DNA from 4 places in the Kitasatospora sp. NPDC002543 genome. Region 3 is predicted to be linked to each of the others. Evidence: riboswitches for the same ligand, from Rfam matches in the RefSeq annotation. Region 3 holds a riboswitch; each other region holds the start of a gene.

Region 1 (4,203 bases), on a different contig from region 3:
GACACCGCGCTCAGCACCCCGATCTCCAGCACCAGCGCGACCCCGAGCACCCTGGCCGTCAGGTGCAGGTCGAACCAGGCCATCACCCCGATCACCGCCGCCCCGAACAGCGCGTACCAGCCCCAGCCCAGCTCCACCCCCAGTTGGGAACGGACCAGCCCGCGCAGCGAGTACGCGAAGAAGCCGAGGGCCGAGGCCTCGGTGACGACGTACGCGAGCACCGCGAGCAGCCCGGCCGCCATCCCGACCACCCGGCCCAGTCCGTGCGAGACGTAGCCGTAGAACGCGCCGGCCGCGGTGATGTGACGGGCCATCGCCACGTAGCCGACCGAGAACACCGTCAGCACCACCGTCGCCACGATGTACGCGGCGGGCGCGCCGGCCCCGTTGCCCTGCCCGACGATGATCGGCAGGTTGCCGGTCATCGCGGTGATCGGGGCGGCGGTGGCGAGCGCCATGAACACCACCCCGACCAGGCCGACCGAGTCCGCCTTCAACCGGTCGACGCCGCCCGGGCCGAGCCGCTCCCGTCCGGCCGTCTCCCCCGCCACGCCCCCGCTCCGGACCGCCATCCGGCCTCCTCGCCTCACTGACCCGCCCCACCGCCGGACCGGCCGGGCGCTGACCGCCCGCCAGCATGGCGCCCCGCAGGAGCCCGGCGCTTCAGCCGATCACCCGGCAGTGCGCCGGAGTTGACGCTTCGTTCGACCGCTGGAACACCCCGGGCGGCCCCGGGAACGAAAGCGGCCGGCCCGGCCGCACGAGGAGGTCCTCGTGCGGCCGGGCCGGCCTGGGCGTGTCCCGCGCCCATGTCCGCCGTGCGGCGATCACCCGGTCGAGCGGTCACCCGACATGACCATCCCGGGCGATCGGTTCGCCCGCAGCAGCGGTGGTTCCTGGTACCCCGGAGCTCTCGGGGTCAGAGCGCGACGCCGTGCGCGCGCAGGTAGGCGACCGGGTTGATGTCCGAGCCGTACTCCGAGCCGTTGCGGATCTCGAAGTGCAGGTGCGGGCCGGTCACGTTGCCGGTGGCGCCGGAGAGGCCGATCTGCTGGCCGGCGGTGACGGTCTGACCGATCCTCACACCGATCGAGGAGAGGTGCGCGTACTCGGCGTAGTGGCCGTCGGCGAGCTTGATCTCGACCTCGTTGCCGTAGGCGCCGCCGTTGCCGGCCTTGACCACGACGCCGTTGGCGATCGCGCGCAGCGGGGTGCCGGTGGAGGCGACGAAGTCCTGGCCGGTGTGGTGGCCGGAGGCCCACATCGAGCCGGCCACGCCGTAGGCGGTGCCGAGCCTCGGGTTGGCCAGCGGGGCGACGAAGCCGGAGGTGGCGGCGGCGACCGGAGTGGCGGTCACGGCCTGGGCCGGCGTGGCGACCTGGAGCTGGGTCTGGAGCTGCGCGGACGGCTTGGCGGCCTCGGTCTGCACCTGGACCTGGGCCTGCGGCTTGGCGGCCTGGGTCGCCGGAGCCGCCGGAGCGGCGGGCTTCGCCGGCGTGGCGGGCTTCGCCGGAGCGGCCGGCTTGGCCGGAGCGCCGGCATGGCCCGGCAGCGCGAGCTGCTGGCCCGGGAAGATCAGGTTCGGGTCGGCGCCGACGACCGAGCGGTTCCGCTCGTACAGCGCGTGCCAGCCGCCCTCGACGTTCCGGGCGTCGGCGATCTTGGACAGGGTGTCGCCGCCGACGACGCGGTAGCTCTCCTGCGCGGCGGCCTGGGCCGGGGCGGGGGCCTGCGCGGCCGGCTTGGCGGCGGCGGCGGCCGCGGCCGGGGCGGTGTGGGCCTGGGCGCTCATCGCGGTCACGAGCGGGAGGGCGAAGGAGACACCGGTCACGGCGGTGGCGATGCCGATGCGGGCGGCGCGGGGCAGGGCGATACGACGAGCCTGTGCAGGCATGGAAGTTTCCTCTCCGACGCCTGCGAGGTGAGCTGTCGGGTTCGGGCTGGAGTTGCCCGGCCGCGTGTGCGGCTTCACCCCTAGCCGGTCCTGGACGCCCGCGCCCTGAGGCGCGAACTCCGGTCCGGCGACTTACCTGTGGGTCCCCCGCTCCTGCCGTACAGAGTTCGTTTCGAACCACCGGGCAGCGGCAGGACTCGGCGTTCCACCCGGCGGATCCGTCCGGACTGGCCGGGCGGTCGCTGAACTAAAACCCATCCGTTCGGGTGAAGCAATGTCGATCTTTGAAAACGCAACGATCCCCCCTGCCCCGGTGACCCTCCGCAGGCCCAGGCCCACGATACGTACACAATCCATTCACCCCGCGCCACTGATCCACGACCCTGCGCCGAGATCGCCGACACTGCGCAGCCGCCCGCTCACGCACCGCCCACCCCCAACACACCCACCGGTGACCCTTGTCACTCGCGCCCCGGCAGCGCAGGATTCGCCCGTGACCACCTCCGAGGCCGGCACCCTGCGCTTGGGCACCGCGCAGGGCCGCTGGGTACTGATGGCAACGGTGCTCGGCTCCAGCATGGCGATGCTCGACGGCACCGTGGTGAACGTCGCCCTGCCCCGGATCGGCGCCGACCTCGGCGCCTCCCTGGCGTCCCTGCAGTGGACGCTGAACTCCTATCTGCTCACCCTGGCGGGCCTGATCCTGCTCGGCGGCGCGCTCGGCGACCGGTACGGGCGGCGCAAGGTCTTCCTGATCGGTGTGGTCTGGTTCGCCGTCGCCTCCGCGGCCTGCGCCGCAGCGCCGAACATCCACGTGCTGATCGCCGCCCGCGCCGTGCAGGGCATCGGCGGGGCGCTGCTCACCCCCGGCTCGCTCGCCATGCTCCAGGCCGTCTTCCACCCCGACGACCGCTCGGCGGCGGTCGGCCTCTGGTCCGGCCTCGGCGGGGTGTCGGCCGCGGTCGGCCCCTTCCTCGGCGGCTGGCTGGTGGACGGCCCCGGCTGGCGCTGGATCTTCCTGCTGAACCTGCCGCTGGCCGCCGCCGTGATCGCCGTCACCACCCGGTCGGTGCCGGAGAGCCGGGACGAGGCCGCCTCCGGTCGCTTCGACGTGCTCGGCGCCGTGCTCGCCGCCCTCGCCCTCGGCGCGGTCACCTACGCGCTGACCGCGGCCGGCGAGGGCCTGTCCCCCGCCGTCTGGGTCAGCGGGGTGCTGGGGCTGGCGCTCGGCGCCGCCTTCGTGGCGGTCGAGCGCCGCGCCCCCGAACCGATGCTGCCGCTGGGGCTGTTCTCCTCCCGGCTGTTCACCGCGGTGAACCTGGTCACCCTGTGCGTGTACGCGGCGTTCAGCGGCGTCTTCTTCCTCCTGGTGGTGCAGCTCCAGATCGTGTCCGGCTTCTCGCCGCTGGTCTCGGGCTTCGCCCTGGTGCCGATCACCGTGCTGATGCTGACGCTGTCCGCGCGCGCCGGACGCCTCGGCAAGCGGATCGGCCCGCGTGTCCCGCTGACCGTCGGCCCGCTGCTGTGCGCCGCCGGGGTGCTGCTGATGCTGCGCATCGGCCCCGACTCCTCGTACTGGGTGGACGTGCTGCCCGCCGTCGCGGTGATGGGCTGCGGGATGACACTGCTGGTCGCGCCGCTGACGGCGACGGTGCTGGCCGCCGTCGAGGTCCGGCACGCGGGCATCGCCAGCGGGGTCAACAACGCCGCCGCCCGCGCGGCCGGCCTGCTCGCGGTGGCCGCCCTGCCGGCGCTGGCCGGGCTGAGCGGCGACGCCTACCGGGTGCCCTCCTCGGTCGACTCGGCCTTCCACACCGCGATGCTGATCTGCGCCGGTCTGCTGGCGGCCGGCGGGCTGATCGCCGCCGCGACCGTACGGGGCAACGTCCTGGCCCCCGAGGCGGCGCAGCCGGTGGCCGAGCCGAACTGCGACTGGCCGTGCGGCCCCACCGCTCCGCCGCTGGACCCGGGCCACGTCCCCACGACGCGCGAGGGACCCGCCACCGGTCCGGCGGCAGGGCCCTCGGCTCAGGCCTGACGAGGGCCTGACGACACGTCAGAGAATGTCGGCCGGCGCGTACTTGGCGGCGTCCGGGTAGGCGGCCGCGACGGCCTCCACCTGGCGGACGACCTCCGCGACCTGGGCACCGGCCGCGCCGGTGAAGGACAGCTTGTCGGCCAGCAGCGCGTCCAGCCCGGCCCGGTCCAGCGGGATCCGCTCGTCGGCGGCCAGCCGGTCCAGCAGCTCGTTCTCGCGGGCGCCCGCGCGCATCGCCAGCGCGGAGGCGACGGCGTGCTCCTTGATGACC
Region 2 (4,203 bases), on a different contig from region 3:
GTGGCGACCCCGGCCCGGGCGGCGACGGCCGCCAGGGTGAGGGCCTCGGGGCCCTGCTCGTCGATGAGGGTGAGGGCGTGGTCGACGACCTGGTCGGGGGTCAGTCCTACGCGGGGCATGGGTTCGGGCTCTCCGTACGGATGGGATCGGGCGGACGGGTCGGGCGGGGTGCGGCCGGGCAGGGGCCCGCGGGCTCAGCCGAGTTCGGCGAGGAACGGCAGCAGGGCGTCCGCGGTGGCCGCCGGGTTGTCGGCCATCGGGTAGTGCCCGGACCCCTCGATCATCGCCTTCCGGGCGCCGAGTGCGGCGGCCTGCCGGTCGGCGACCAGCTCCGGCTTCGGGAAGTCGGGGTCCTTGTCGCCCATGACGACCAGCGCCGGGCACCGCACCGCGGCCGTCCAGCCGACCGGCGCCGAGTCGCCGTGGACGTACCCGCGGGTGGCCGCCTTGCGCCCCGGGGTGCGCAGCGCGGCGACCAGCCCGTCCACGTACGCGTCGAAGTCGGCGGGCTTGGCGCCGGGGAAGGCCATCCGGCGCAGGTAGAAGCCCCAGGAGGCCGGCCAGTGCACGAGGGCCGCGCCCAGCAGGCCCATGGCGCCGCGCATCAGGGCGCCCGGCGGCGGGTTCTCGACGAAGGCGTCGATCAGGACGATCCCGGCGACCCGCTCGGGCGCGTCCCCGGCGGCCCTGACGACGGTCGCCCCGGTGTAGGAGTTCCCGGCGAGGACGGCGCGCTCGATGCCGAGGTGGTCGAGCAGGGCGAGGACGTCGCCGGCGATGGCGGCCGGGCCGTAGTCGTCCCAGGCGATCGAGGACTCGCCGAAGCCCCGCAGGTCCATGGTGACGACCCGGTGGCCGGCGGCGGTGAGCAGCGGGCGCAGGTGCCGGTACGCGGCCCGGCTGTCGAGCATGCCCGGCAGCAGGACCACGGGGGTGCCCTCGCCGTGCCGGGTGTCGTCGAAGGCGATCCGGCCTCCGGGGACGGTCAGGTACTGGGTGGTCGGGGTGGTGGTGCCGTTCACGGGGTCCTCCTCGGGCCGCCGGTGCGGGGCATCGGCGGTGCCGCCGATAGCCATAAAGCTAAGGCTAATAGCCTTAGCCGTCAAGCGGTCGGCGGCGCACCGGAGCGGACGGGGCGGGGAGCGGACGGGGGAGGAGTGGACGGGGCGAGGGGGGCGCGGGAGGAGGGGGCGGTGCCGTGCGGGGGCGGTGCGGTGCGGGGGCGCGGAGCGGTCAGACCCCCTCGACCTTGAACGGGTCGTGCTCGCTGAGCAGCTTCTCCAGCCGGGCCTGGTCCACCCGGGTGACCATCTCGTTCGACTCCTGCCGGTCCCGGATCACCTTCGCCAGCGTGAACGCGGAGGTGACGGTGTAGAGGAGTCCGATCCCCAGGAAGGCCCGGGTCCACCCGCCGACCGGCAGGTAGGCGATCCCGGCGGCGAGTGCGGTGCCCGACAGGGCGAAGGACAGGACGGACTGGATGTAGTACGCGGACGTGGTGCGGCTCTGCATCGGTGCGCTCATGGCGTCAGGATGCGGCCGTCGGATCGGACCGCACATGAGTATGGGTACTCAGATGGGGCCGTGCATGAGGGGCCGTTCGTTGACGTCCGATCATCTGTCCGCGGGCTGCTCCGAACGGATGGCTTGGAATCAGAGCCTCCTAGGATTAACGTTTGATAACGCAGCGCGGTTGTCAACGCCGTAACCAGACGGCACCGTGCGCCGTCGCCTAATCCCGACGACCGGCCCCCGGGCAGGTCAGGGAGCCGGGGAACCACGTTCCTTGGGGTGAATCGGCGGGGCTCCGGCCCGGCCGTAGGAGACCTTCCTGCTCCGAACCCGTCAGCTAACCCGGTAGGCGCGAAGGAAGGAAAGGAGCGCGCCTCCGTGGCGTCGACGCACACCCCGGCACACCCGGTCGGCCCCGCAGCCGGTACCCAGCTCCTCGACCACCCCGGCACGGACGGACCCGAGCCCTTCGGCCCGGACGACTTCGCCGCGGAGGCCGAGACCAACCGCCACCGGATGCCGCGTCAGACCCGCGGAGCCTCCCCGCTGCTCGGCGTCACCGCCGTGGCCGCCACCCTGGGCGCCACCGGCTTCGCCTCGGCGACCCCGGCCGCCGCCCCCGCCATCGAGGCCCCGGACGAGACCCCGCTCGCCCTCTCCGCGGACCCCGGCCTCGCGCTCGCCGCCCGCATCCAGAGCCAGGCCGACAGCCAGCGCACCGCCGCCGAGGAGACCGCCCGGCTCCAGGCCGCGCAGGAGGCCGAGGCCAAGGCCGCCGCCAAGGAGGCCGAGGCCAAGCGCGCCGCCGAGGAGGCCGAACGGGCCAAGGCCGCCGCGCTCGTCCTCCCCGTGGACGACTACCGGCTCTCCGCCCACTACGGACAGAGCGCCCGCTACTGGGCCAACCTGCACACCGGCCTGGACTTCGCCGCCGACACCGGCACCCCGGTCCACGCGCTCGGCCAGGGCACCATCACCTCGGCCGGCTGGGCCGGCTCGTACGGCTACCGGATCGTCGAGACCCTGCCCGACGGCACCGAGATCTGGTACTGCCACCTCTCCGCGATCACCAAGGGCTCCGGCAAGGTCGCCGCCGGCCAGCAGATCGGCAAGGTCGGCGCGACCGGCAACGTCACCGGCCCGCACCTGCACATGGAGGTCCGCCCCGGCGGCGGTGCCCCGGTCGACCCGGAGCCCTGGCTCCAGCAGCGCGGCCTCAACCCCTGACGCACCCGCGGAAGCCCCCGAGCCGGAGCCGCGGCACCGGCCCGGGGGCTTCCCGCGCGGCCACTCACTCCTCGGCGGGCAGCTGCGCCAGGTACGCCTCGATCTCCTCCGGGCCGGGCTCCGGCGCCAGCTCCGGGAACTCCGTCACCAGCAGCCGCGGCAGTCCCGGCACCGTCCACCCGCCGAGCAGGTCGAGCGCCGCGTCGACCGCCGCCTCCTCGAACCGCCCGAAGTCCCCGGCCAGTTCGTCCGGCATCGGCCGGCCCAGCGCGGTCAGCTCGGCCAGGTTGCGGTAGCTGCGCCGCATCAGGCCCTGCTCCAGCAGCCGCCGCGCGCCGTCCGTGGCCATGCCGACCGACAGCACCCGGCCCGGGCCCCAGCCCTGCTCGTCCGGCTCGTCCAGCCAGCCGGCCGGAGCCAGCGCCTCGAACGCGGCCAGCCGCTCCTCCTCCGGGAGCTCCCCGAAGCCGGCCAGCCAGTCCCGCACCGCCGCCCCGTCCGTCACGTCCACCCCGTACGCGTGCAGCAGCAGCGCGTACAGCCGGGGCCAGGTCACCAGGTCGGCGCGGCGCAGCAGCCCGGCCGCGACCTCGCCCTGCCACTCGGCCTCCGCGTGCAGCCGCTCCTGGCGCTTGGCGTTCAGCCGCCGGGCCGCCCGCTGGTGGTCGACCAGCAGCCGGACGGCGTCGCCGTAGGCGAGCGGGTCCTCCTCGGGCGCGGGTTGGACGTACAGGTGGAGGCGCTCGTACAGCAGGTGCTCCACCGCGCCGGAGGTCAGTTCGGGCCAGCCGTCGTGCATCCTGCCCTCGCCCAGCTCCAGCAGCGCCAGCACCGCGCGCAGCGGCCCCTCGGCCACCGGCGCGCGGCCCTGCTCGGCCGCCCAGGCGAGCAGGTCGGCGGCCTTGGTGCGCGGGGCGAGCCGCAGGTCTTCGTCGTTCATAGTCCGAACGGTAGCCGCCGGGCGGGGATAGGGTCGGCAGCCATGGTCCCCGTACGACTCACCGGCCCGCGACTGGCCGTCCGCGAGTACCACCACACCGAGGAGGACGTGGACGCGCTGCACGCGCTGTTCGGCGACCCGGAGGTCACCCGCCACCTGCCCTTCGGGCCGAGCGGCCGGGAGGACTGCGCCGACCAGATCGAGCTGTACCTGGAGGAGGCGATGGCCGAGGAGCGGGACACCTACCGGCTCGCCGTCACCAGGCTCGCCGACGCCGGGGAGCCGGACGACGCGACGCCGATCGGGCAGGCCTCGCTCACCCTCGAAGGACACCGCGCCGCCGGGATCGGGTGCGTGCTGGCCCGCGGCTGCTGGGGCCGCGGCTACGCCCGCGAGACCGTCGGCCTGCTCTGCGGCCTCGCCTTCGGCGCCCTGGACCTGCACCGGCTGACCGCCCGGGTCGCGGTGGCCAACGCGGCCTCCGTCCGGGTGCTCACCGGGCTGGGCTTCCGGCCGGAGGGGCG
Region 3 (4,203 bases):
GGGAGCCGATCATCCGCACCGCGGCGGCCAGCGCGGCGGCGCCGCGCTCGGAGGCCGGCGGGGCGGTGCCGAGGTCCAGCCGGTCGGTGCCCCGGGTGGCGCGCTGCTCGGCGTCCCGGGCGTCCTGGGCCGTGATCCGGGCCCGTTCGGCGGGGCCCAGGCCGTTCAGCAGCTTCTGCGCCCTGGCCAGCCGCTGCTGGATCTCCTGCTTGGTGTCGGCGAGCGAACGACGGGTCAGGTCCAGCTCGGCGAGCTTGTCGGCCGCCTCGGTGCGGCGCTGGTCGAGCCGGCGCTGCCGGGTGACCAGCTCGTGCACGGTCTCCTGCTGGCGCACGGCGGCCTGGCCCTGGGTGCGGGCGCGGGCCAGGTAGCCCTCCGGGTCGGGCGAGAGGATGAGCTGGGCGGTCTGGGTCATCCCGCCGCCGCGGTACTCGGCGCCGGCCACCGTCGCCAGGTCGCCGCGCAGCTCGTTGAGCTGGTCCTGGGCCACGGCGATCTCGCCCTGGAGGATCGTGGTCTCGCCCTGGAGCCGCCGCTGGGCCTCCTGCGCCGCGTTGAACTTCTCGGACGCCTGCTCGGCCTCGTCGTACAGCTGCTCCACCTGCGTCTTGACGTCCTGACGGTCGGCCGGGTCCGGGCTGCCGGGGGCGGCCTGGGCACGGCCTCCGGCGGCCACGCCCAGCGTGGTGGCGGCGGCCGCGGTCAGCACCAGCGCCCGGGCGAGCAGTTGGGAACGGCGGTGCACGGGCATGGCGGCAGCGGCTCCAATCCTGCGGCGCGGCCCCCGCCGCCGCACCACGACGGGCGGCCGTCGAGCGGGGAGTCCGGTGGCAGACGTTAGCGAGTCAGGGCAACCGATTCCAAACCCTTCCGAACCCGAATATTCGACCGCCAATCGGACATCAGATCGGCCCGCCGGAAAAGCCGCAGGCCCGGCCTTCCCTGGGGAAGGCCGGGCCCGGAGGCGTTCGAGCGGGGATCAGACCCGCACGATGGAGGTCAGCGGCATGTTGGTGACCGCCTCGTAGCGCACGTTCGTCCCGGTGCGGGGCGCGTGCAGCACCTGGCCGTTGCCAGCGTAGATGCCGACGTGGTGGGCGTCCCCGTAGAAGATCAGCAGGTCGCCGGGCTGGGCCTGGGAGAGGTCCGTACCGATCCGGGTGCCGGCCGAGGCCTGCGCCTGGGAGGTGCGCGGCAGCGACACGCCGGCCTGGTTGAACGCCCAGACCATCAGGCCGGAGCAGTCGAAGGAGCCGGGGCCGGTGGCGCCCCAGACGTACGGGCTGCCGATCTTGGACGCGGCGGCCGAGAGGGCGGCGGCACCGCGCGAGCTGCCCGGGGCCACCTTCACCGGGGAGGAGGCGGTCGAGCCGGTCGAGGCGGACGAGCCCGACGAGCCGCCCGACAGGTCGCTGCGGCTGTTGTCGCGCGAGGCGCGGTCGGCCTGCGCCTGCTGCGCGGCGGCGGCGTCGGCCTTGGTCTTGGCGTCGGCCGCGGCCTTCTCCTCGGCCTGGCGCAGCGCCTGGCGCTCCTGCTCGGTCAGCGTGTTGAGCAGGTCCTGGGCCGCCTTCAGCTTGCCCTGGACGTCCTCCTTGGCGGCCTTCAGCTGCTGGGTGGTCGACTCCAGCTCGGCGAGCTTGCCCTGGGCCTCGTTGCGGTCCTGGTCGAGCTTGCGCTGCTGCGCCTGGAGCTCCTTCAGCTGACCCTTCTGGGTGTCACCGGCCTGGTTCAGCGCGCCGGCCTGGCTGAGGAAGGTGTCCGGGCTGGACGAGAACATCAGCTGGACGGTCGGGGATATCCCCCCGTTGCGGTACTGCTCGCCGGCGATCTCGGCCAGTCCGCCCTGGAGCTCGGTGACCTGGGCCTGCTGACGGGCCACCTGGTCCTGCAGCCCGGAGACCTGCTTCTCCAGCTCCTGCTGCTTGGCCTGGGCGGCGTTGTAGTTCTCGGTCGCGACCTCGGCCTGCTCGTTGAGCTGGTCGACCTGGCCCTTGACCTGGTCCTTGGTCGGCTGCGGGTCGGCGTGGGCGCCCTGTGCGGACAGCACGACGGCCGCGGCGGCGACACCGGTCAGGATCGAGACGCGGGCCCGGCCTGCGGGCTTGGGACGACGATGGGACGCCACGAAGGCGGACTCCTTCTTCCTACGTCCGCCTACCGGGTGAGCTGACGGGTTCGGGCCGGAAGCATGCCCTACGACGCCTCACGGCCGTTCCACCGGCCGACCTGGCGCCGATTCACCCCGGAGGAACGTGGTTCCCCGGCTCCGCTCCGCAGCGCCCCCGATTGCTGGGCTCCCCTGTCGGGCAGTCGTTTCGACCTGCCCCGCTGCCTCACGAACTCGACGGTAACCACCGCCGCCACCCTGGCTGGGCGATCGACAGTGCGGTGGTTCGGAGCATGACCCTAGTAACTGAACCGTGATCCGTTCAAATCCTTGTCAGAAAAAAGACAGAAGATTACCCAAGTTCCTTTGTGAAAATGACCGATGGTGACCACTGGTGCACACATGGCTGATCACTTCTCAGCATGTGGTCACAAAGGGGCGGAAGCCGAACGCCACCCCCCGCACGAGGGGTGGCGCTTTTCACAGGCCCCCCGACGGAGGCCTCCGGCGTGTCGGGCCGTCAGACCCGGCGGATGGTGTTGATCGGCATCGCGTCGGCCTTCATCACCTTCACCACGTCACCGGTGTGCGGCGCGTGGACCACCATGCCGTTGCCGATGTACATCCCGACGTGGTGCATGTCGGAGCCGTAGATCACCAGGTCGCCCGGCTGGGCCTGGTCCAGCGACGGCACCCGGGTGCCGTAGTGGCCCTGCTCCTGCGAGGTGCGCGGCAGCGAGACGCCGGCCTGCCCGTACGACCAGACCATCAGGCCCGAGCAGTCGAAGGTGGTCGACCCGGTGGCGCCCCAGACGTACGGCGAACCCTGCTTGCTCATCGCCTTGGACAGCGCCACGGCCGCGTAGCCGCTGGCCTGCGGCAGGCTGCCGAGGTCGACCCGGTCGGCGCCGCGCGAGGCGCGGTCGTCCTGCGCCTGCTGGGCCTTCAGCGCGGCGCGGTCGGAGGCGCTCAGCGAGTTCAGCAGGTCCTGGGCGGCCTTCAGCTTGGTGTTGACGTCCGCCTTGGCCTGGTTCAGGTCCTTGGTGGTGGTGTCCAGCGAGGCCAGCACGGCGGCCGCCTCGGTCTTCTCCTGGTCCAGCCGGCGCTGCTGGTCCAGCAGGCCCTTGAGCGCCTCGGCCTGACTGGTGCTGGCCTGCTGGACGGTGGAGGCCTTCTCCAGGTAGCCGGACGGGTCGGAGGAGAGCATCAGCTGGACGGACGGGTCGATGCCGCCGGCGCGGTACTGCTCACCCGCCACCTCGGCGAGGCCGCCCTGGAGCTGGGTCATCTGCTCCTGGCTGCGGGCCACCTGGTCCTGCAGCTGGTCGGACTGCTTGCGCAGCTGGTCGGCCCGCTCCTTGGCGCCGTTGTACTTCTCGGCCGCCTGCTCCTGCTCCTCCTGGAGCTGGTCGATCTGCGCCTTGACGTCGGTCTTGTTCGGCTGCGGCGCGGCGTGCGCGGCCACCTGGGCGGAGAGGGCGACCGCGGTCGCAGCGGCGGCGGTGAGCACGGAGATCCGTGCGCGGCTCGGCTGCTTGGGACGGCGGTGGGAGGCCAAGGGACCGGCTCCTTCTCCATCGGACTCACCTGATGGGATGAGATTCCGGAAAATAGGTTTGACGCCAGACACTAGTGAAGATCTATCCGTTCTGCCACTCCCCCGAAGGCGTGAACCTCACTCCCCACACTGACTTCACCGGACCCGCACAACGCCCCGGAATCCCCTCTGACCAGGCATCATGAGGCCCGGGCCGAGGTCACGGCCGGGCCAGCCGATTGAGCAGCAGCACCGATGCCACGGGGCGCGCGCCCGCCTTCCGCACGCCCTCCGCGACCTCCCGGTCGGTGGAGACCACGACCACCGGACGGCCCTGCGGCTCGGCCCGCACCAGACGGCGGATCAGCTCGTCGGCCGTCTCGCCGGTCCGGCTGAACCGCACCCGGACCCCGCGCGGTGGCGCCATGATCACCGGGACGTCCAGGTCCTGCCCGTCGAAGACGCAGGTGACCTCCGCCTGCGTCCGCTGGGCCAGCATCGCCAGCCCGCCCAGCAGCCGGATCCGCTGCTGCTCCAGCGGCAGCGCCGGATAGCCGGT
Region 4 (4,203 bases), on a different contig from region 3:
ATCAGCGCGGGACCGTCCGGGAACCGCGAGTTGCGCATCGCCACGTCGCCGCCCGGCAGGGCCGCGAACTCGACGCAGTTGCCCTGGGAGTTGCTGTGCAGGCTCTTCTGCCAGACCACCCCCTGGAGGTCGGTGGCGGCCATCCCGTTGTAGGTCTCGTACGAGCCGTGCTTGTCCTGCGAGTCGTGCATATAAATCTCCCGAAGAGCTCCGGAGTTGTCGTCCTGCGCGGCGCCCCCGGCGCCGCCGAAACGAACGGACCGGCCCCGTACCGGTCCGGCACAACGCCTCACTTGACGCGATGATAGCCGCAGTGCACGTGCATCAGCACGGGACATTGCAGGTGCACGAGGCCTTTTACCCTCAGCCGCGAACTCTTCACGGGCCCTTCTCCTGACGGTACGTAAACGGACATAGCCGATGAATCGTCGAGCCCGCGATAACCGGCCGTGAGCATCTCCCCGCTGAATGTTGATCTTCGAATGCCGGGAGTCGCACGCCTGTGACCCTCCGTCAGGCCGACCTCATGCTGTGAGACATCTCACGCGCCCCGGATGCAACGCCCGCCCCCTCCGACGACGTCCGGGCAAGCGCCGGTGATCGCACGGAGGTTGGGCGAAGAATGTCCGGATTGTAGGCAAAGCGCCCGGAGCCGTGCCGCAGACGCACCGGCTCCGCACCATGACCGCGCGAAACCCGTACGGCAGCCGACTGCAAGCCGGACGGGCCGATGTCCTACGATCTCCGGCATGAGCACCGCAGCCATCCCGGGCGCGCCACTGCCCGTCCGCACTCCAGGCTCCCGTGCGCGGGGGCGCCACCGTCGTCCCGAGCGCCCCGAGATCCCGGCCGGCGCCCCGGCCCTGGTGCTCGCCGTGCCCGCGACCGCCGGGCCCGAGTCCCGCTCGGTCGTCGAGGAGTTGCTCTCGATCGTCCGCACCGAGCAGAACGGCGTCCGGACCGCGGTCGGCTACCTCCCCGGCAACGGCCCCGAGGGCGTGGACGGCGAGGACCGCACCGTCGCCGAGCTGCTGGCCATGGCCGCCGAGGCGGGGCTTCCGACGCCCGTCCTGGTGCCGCTGGTGCCCGGTCCGCACACCTTCCTGACCGAGCTTCACGCGCTCGCCGCCGAGTACGGCGCGCCCGTCACCGACCCGCTGGGCCCGCACCCGCTGCTGGCCGAGGCCGTGCACGTCCGCCTGTCCGAGGCCGGGCTGGCCCGGGCCGACCGCGCCCGGCTGTTCGCCATCGCGACCGCCGCGGACGGCGTGGTGCTGACCACCGTCGGCGGCGAGGACGCGGCCGCCGCGGCCGGCATCACCGGCGTGCTGCTGGCCGCGCGGCTGGCCGTACCGGTCGTCGCCGCCGCGCTCGACGTGCCCGGCTCGGTGGCCGCGGCCGTCAACCACCTCAAGGAGACCGGCTCGCAGCGCCCGGCGCTGGCCCCGCTGGTGATCGGTCCGGAGGCGGACTCCGAGCTGCTCGCCACCGCGGCCGAGGAGACCGGCTGCCCGTCGGCCGCGCCGCTGGGCGCGTACCCGTCGGTCGGCCAGCTGATCGCCTCCACCTACCTGGCCGCCCTGCCCGCGCCGTCCCCGGAGGACCTGGCGCGGGCCGAGGCGGAGGCAGCGGCCGCCTCCGGGGCCGAGGGGGCCCCGGAGGGCGCTCGCGGCGCCCACGCGGCCGCCGAGGGCCCCCTCGGGCAGTAGTCGACACCGCGCGCCGCCCGCGCGCACCGAAGGGCCCGGAACGGCTTCCGTTCCGGGCCCTTCGGCTTGCCCTCCCGCACGTCCCGTCAAGTGCGGAAGTCGCGGAGCCGTCGAAGCGAAATGTCCGTTCTGGCCTTTCTGGAGCCATTTGAAAGGAAAAAGGGAGCGCGGATCCGAGCGCGCGGATCGCGACCGCTCCCCCACCTCCCGGCGTGCGCGACTCCACGATTCGACACATCGTCACGCCGCTCCTGAGGCACAGCCAGTTGTTGACTTCCGCAATGACATTGCTTGAAAACGATCATTTTCGATCTTGATGGACGGCGATTTTGGCAGTTCCCACTAAACCGTGATGCACATCACAGTGGTTTGCAGTTTGAACTTGAGTCTGATTAACGTGCTCCCCGTTCGTGACCACACGAACCCGGTTCATCCGCAACGCCGAGTCCTGCCGTCGGATGTCCTGGAAACGCGAAAACGCACCACGGCAGGAGCGGGGGACCCACAGGTAAGTCGCCCCGGACCGGTCTTCGGAACGGTCCAGGGCTAGGGGTGAAGCCGCGCCCACAGCGCGGCCGGGCAACTCCAGCCCGAATCCGACAGCTCACCTCGCAGGCGTGGGAGAGGACCGCGTCTTCATGCTGCCCACCAACGGCACTCGCCTGTCCAGCCGCACCCGCCGCGTGATCGCCGCCCTCGGCGTCGCGGGCGTCGGCCTCACCGTCCCCTGCCTCACGTCGGGCACCGCCTCGGCCGCCTCCGTCGCCACCTGGGACAAGGTCGCCCAGTGCGAGAGCGGCGGCAACTGGGCCATCAACACCGGCAACGGCTTCTACGGCGGGCTCCAGTTCACCTCCAGCACCTGGTCCGCCTTCGGCGGCACCGCCTTCGCGGCGCGCGCCGACCTGGCCACCAAGGACCAGCAGATCTCCGTCGCCGAGAAGGTCCTCGCCTCGCAGGGCCCCGGCGCCTGGCCGGTGTGCTCGGTCCAGGCCGGCCTCACCAAGGGAGGCGCCGCCGCCTCCGTCGACACCTCGGCGGGCTCGACCGCCACCAAGCCCGCGCAGAGCGCCAAGCCGGCCGCCCCGGCGGCTCCGGCGGCGAAGCCCGCCGCCAAGCCGGCGCAGCCCCAGGCCCCCGCCGCGAAGCCCGCCGCGCCCGCCCAGGACGGCGCGCAGGCCGCCACGGGCAACGCCGCCACGGGCAACCGGAGCGACTGGGTCAAGAAGGGCCCGCAGCAGGCCCAGGGCGCCGACTACACCGTGGTCCAGGGCGACTGGCTGTCCGCCATCGCCGACCAGCACCAGGTGCAGGGCGGCTGGCAGCGGCTCTACGAGCTCAACCGCGGCACCCTGACCGAGGGCCCGGACACCATCTACCCGGGCCAGCAGCTGTCCTTCGGCGGCAACGGCCAGGCCCAGGCCGCCCCGTCCTCCACCGGCAAGTCCGGCTCGGACTTCACCTGGTTCGACCGCTCGCAGAAGTCCGGTCAGTCCGCGAACGGCGGTGCCGTGAACGCCCAGCCGACCGCGCAGGCCCAGGCCCCGGCCGCCAAGCCGGCCGCCAAGCCCGCTCCGCAGACCCAGACCCAGACCCAGGCTCCGGCTGCCACCGGCAGCATGGCCGCCGCGGTCTCCTTCGCCGAGTCGAAGGTCGGTCAGGCGTACGTCTACGGCGGCACCGGCAACGGCGGCTGGGACTGCTCCGGCCTGACCCAGGCCGCGCTGCGCGCCGCGGGCATCTCCGTCCCGCGCGTCGCCGCCGACCAGGCCGCGGCCAGCACCCACGTCTCGCTGGACAGCCTCCAGCCGGGCGACCTGCTGTTCTGGTCCAACAACGGCAAGGACTCCGGCGTCTACCACGTCGCGATCTACGTCGGCAACGGCAAGTACGTCGAGGCCGCCAACCCGAGCTCGGGCGTCCGCGAGCAGAGCATCGCCAACTGGGCCCCGGACTTCGCCGGCCGGGTCTGAGGACGGCGCACGGACGACGGCGTTCGGACGACGAATGACGAATGACGGCTGACGGATAACAGCTGACAGATTTCATCATCTGTCAGCTGTCAGCCGTCGGCCGTCGGCCGTCATCCCCACGCTGACCATCCGCCACCCCCGGGGAGAGTCTGGTCGCTCTCCCCGGGGGTTCCGGCGTTCCCGCCGACGGTTCCGGGCTCTCCTCCGGCGGTTCCGCCCTGTCCCGTGGTGGATCCCCGCCCCAGCGGGCATGCTGCTGCTCTGCACCCGAGGAGGAGTCACATGGCCCAGGTCACCGTCACGCTCGACGCGAACCTCGCGATCGACGCGATGATGCTCTCCGGCACCAAGAGCCCCCAGGACGCCGTCGAACTGGTCCTGCGCGACTACCTGGCGCGCGGCCGTCGCACCGAGACCCGCACCGGCGAGGCGGCCGACGGACACCGACTGACCGTCGACCGCCCGACCACCCAGGAGGGCTGACCGCCCGACGGAAGCCCCCGCCGGCCCCGAAGGCCGTC

What was found. Region 3 has a riboswitch for cyclic di-AMP ahead of ACWD4P_RS16235 (NlpC/P60 family protein). Riboswitches for the same ligand answer to the same signal wherever they lie in the genome.
Region 1: it holds a riboswitch for cyclic di-AMP, as region 3 does, so the genes downstream of both, ACWD4P_RS10085 (M23 family metallopeptidase) here and ACWD4P_RS16235 (NlpC/P60 family protein) in region 3, are expected to answer to the same signal.
Region 2: it holds a riboswitch for cyclic di-AMP, as region 3 does, so the genes downstream of both, ACWD4P_RS17525 (M23 family metallopeptidase) here and ACWD4P_RS16235 (NlpC/P60 family protein) in region 3, are expected to answer to the same signal.
Region 4: it holds a riboswitch for cyclic di-AMP, as region 3 does, so the genes downstream of both, ACWD4P_RS02160 (transglycosylase family protein) here and ACWD4P_RS16235 (NlpC/P60 family protein) in region 3, are expected to answer to the same signal.

The regions. Positions count from the first base shown of each region.
Region 1 covers NZ_JBSFWR010000016.1:47,910-52,112, reverse strand. The annotation lists gene ACWD4P_RS10090 (APC family permease) at 1-572, opposite strand, end outside; gene ACWD4P_RS10085 (M23 family metallopeptidase) at 920-1,894, opposite strand; cyclic di-AMP (ydaO/yuaA leader) riboswitch at 1,897-2,034, opposite strand; gene ACWD4P_RS10080 (MFS transporter) at 2,448-3,932, shown strand; gene purB (adenylosuccinate lyase) at 3,951-4,203, opposite strand, start outside.
Region 2 covers NZ_JBSFWR010000036.1:43,875-48,077, forward strand. The annotation lists gene ACWD4P_RS17510 (TetR/AcrR family transcriptional regulator) at 1-119, opposite strand, end outside; gene ACWD4P_RS17515 (alpha/beta fold hydrolase) at 195-1,076, opposite strand; gene ACWD4P_RS17520 (YiaA/YiaB family inner membrane protein) at 1,234-1,524, opposite strand; cyclic di-AMP (ydaO/yuaA leader) riboswitch at 1,720-1,878, shown strand; gene ACWD4P_RS17525 (M23 family metallopeptidase) at 1,891-2,739, shown strand; gene ACWD4P_RS17530 (hypothetical protein) at 2,804-3,679, opposite strand; gene ACWD4P_RS17535 (GNAT family N-acetyltransferase) at 3,722-4,203, shown strand, end outside.
Region 3 covers NZ_JBSFWR010000032.1:55,457-59,659, reverse strand. The annotation lists gene ACWD4P_RS16240 (NlpC/P60 family protein) at 1-751, opposite strand, end outside; gene ACWD4P_RS16235 (NlpC/P60 family protein) at 980-2,125, opposite strand; cyclic di-AMP (ydaO/yuaA leader) riboswitch at 2,136-2,289, opposite strand; gene ACWD4P_RS16230 (C40 family peptidase) at 2,628-3,665, opposite strand; gene ACWD4P_RS16225 (NYN domain-containing protein) at 3,865-4,203, opposite strand, start outside.
Region 4 covers NZ_JBSFWR010000003.1:14,077-18,279, forward strand. The annotation lists gene ACWD4P_RS02150 (DUF397 domain-containing protein) at 1-191, opposite strand, end outside; gene ACWD4P_RS02155 (hypothetical protein) at 750-1,709, shown strand; cyclic di-AMP (ydaO/yuaA leader) riboswitch at 2,170-2,340, shown strand; gene ACWD4P_RS02160 (transglycosylase family protein) at 2,327-3,682, shown strand; gene ACWD4P_RS02165 (hypothetical protein) at 3,965-4,165, shown strand.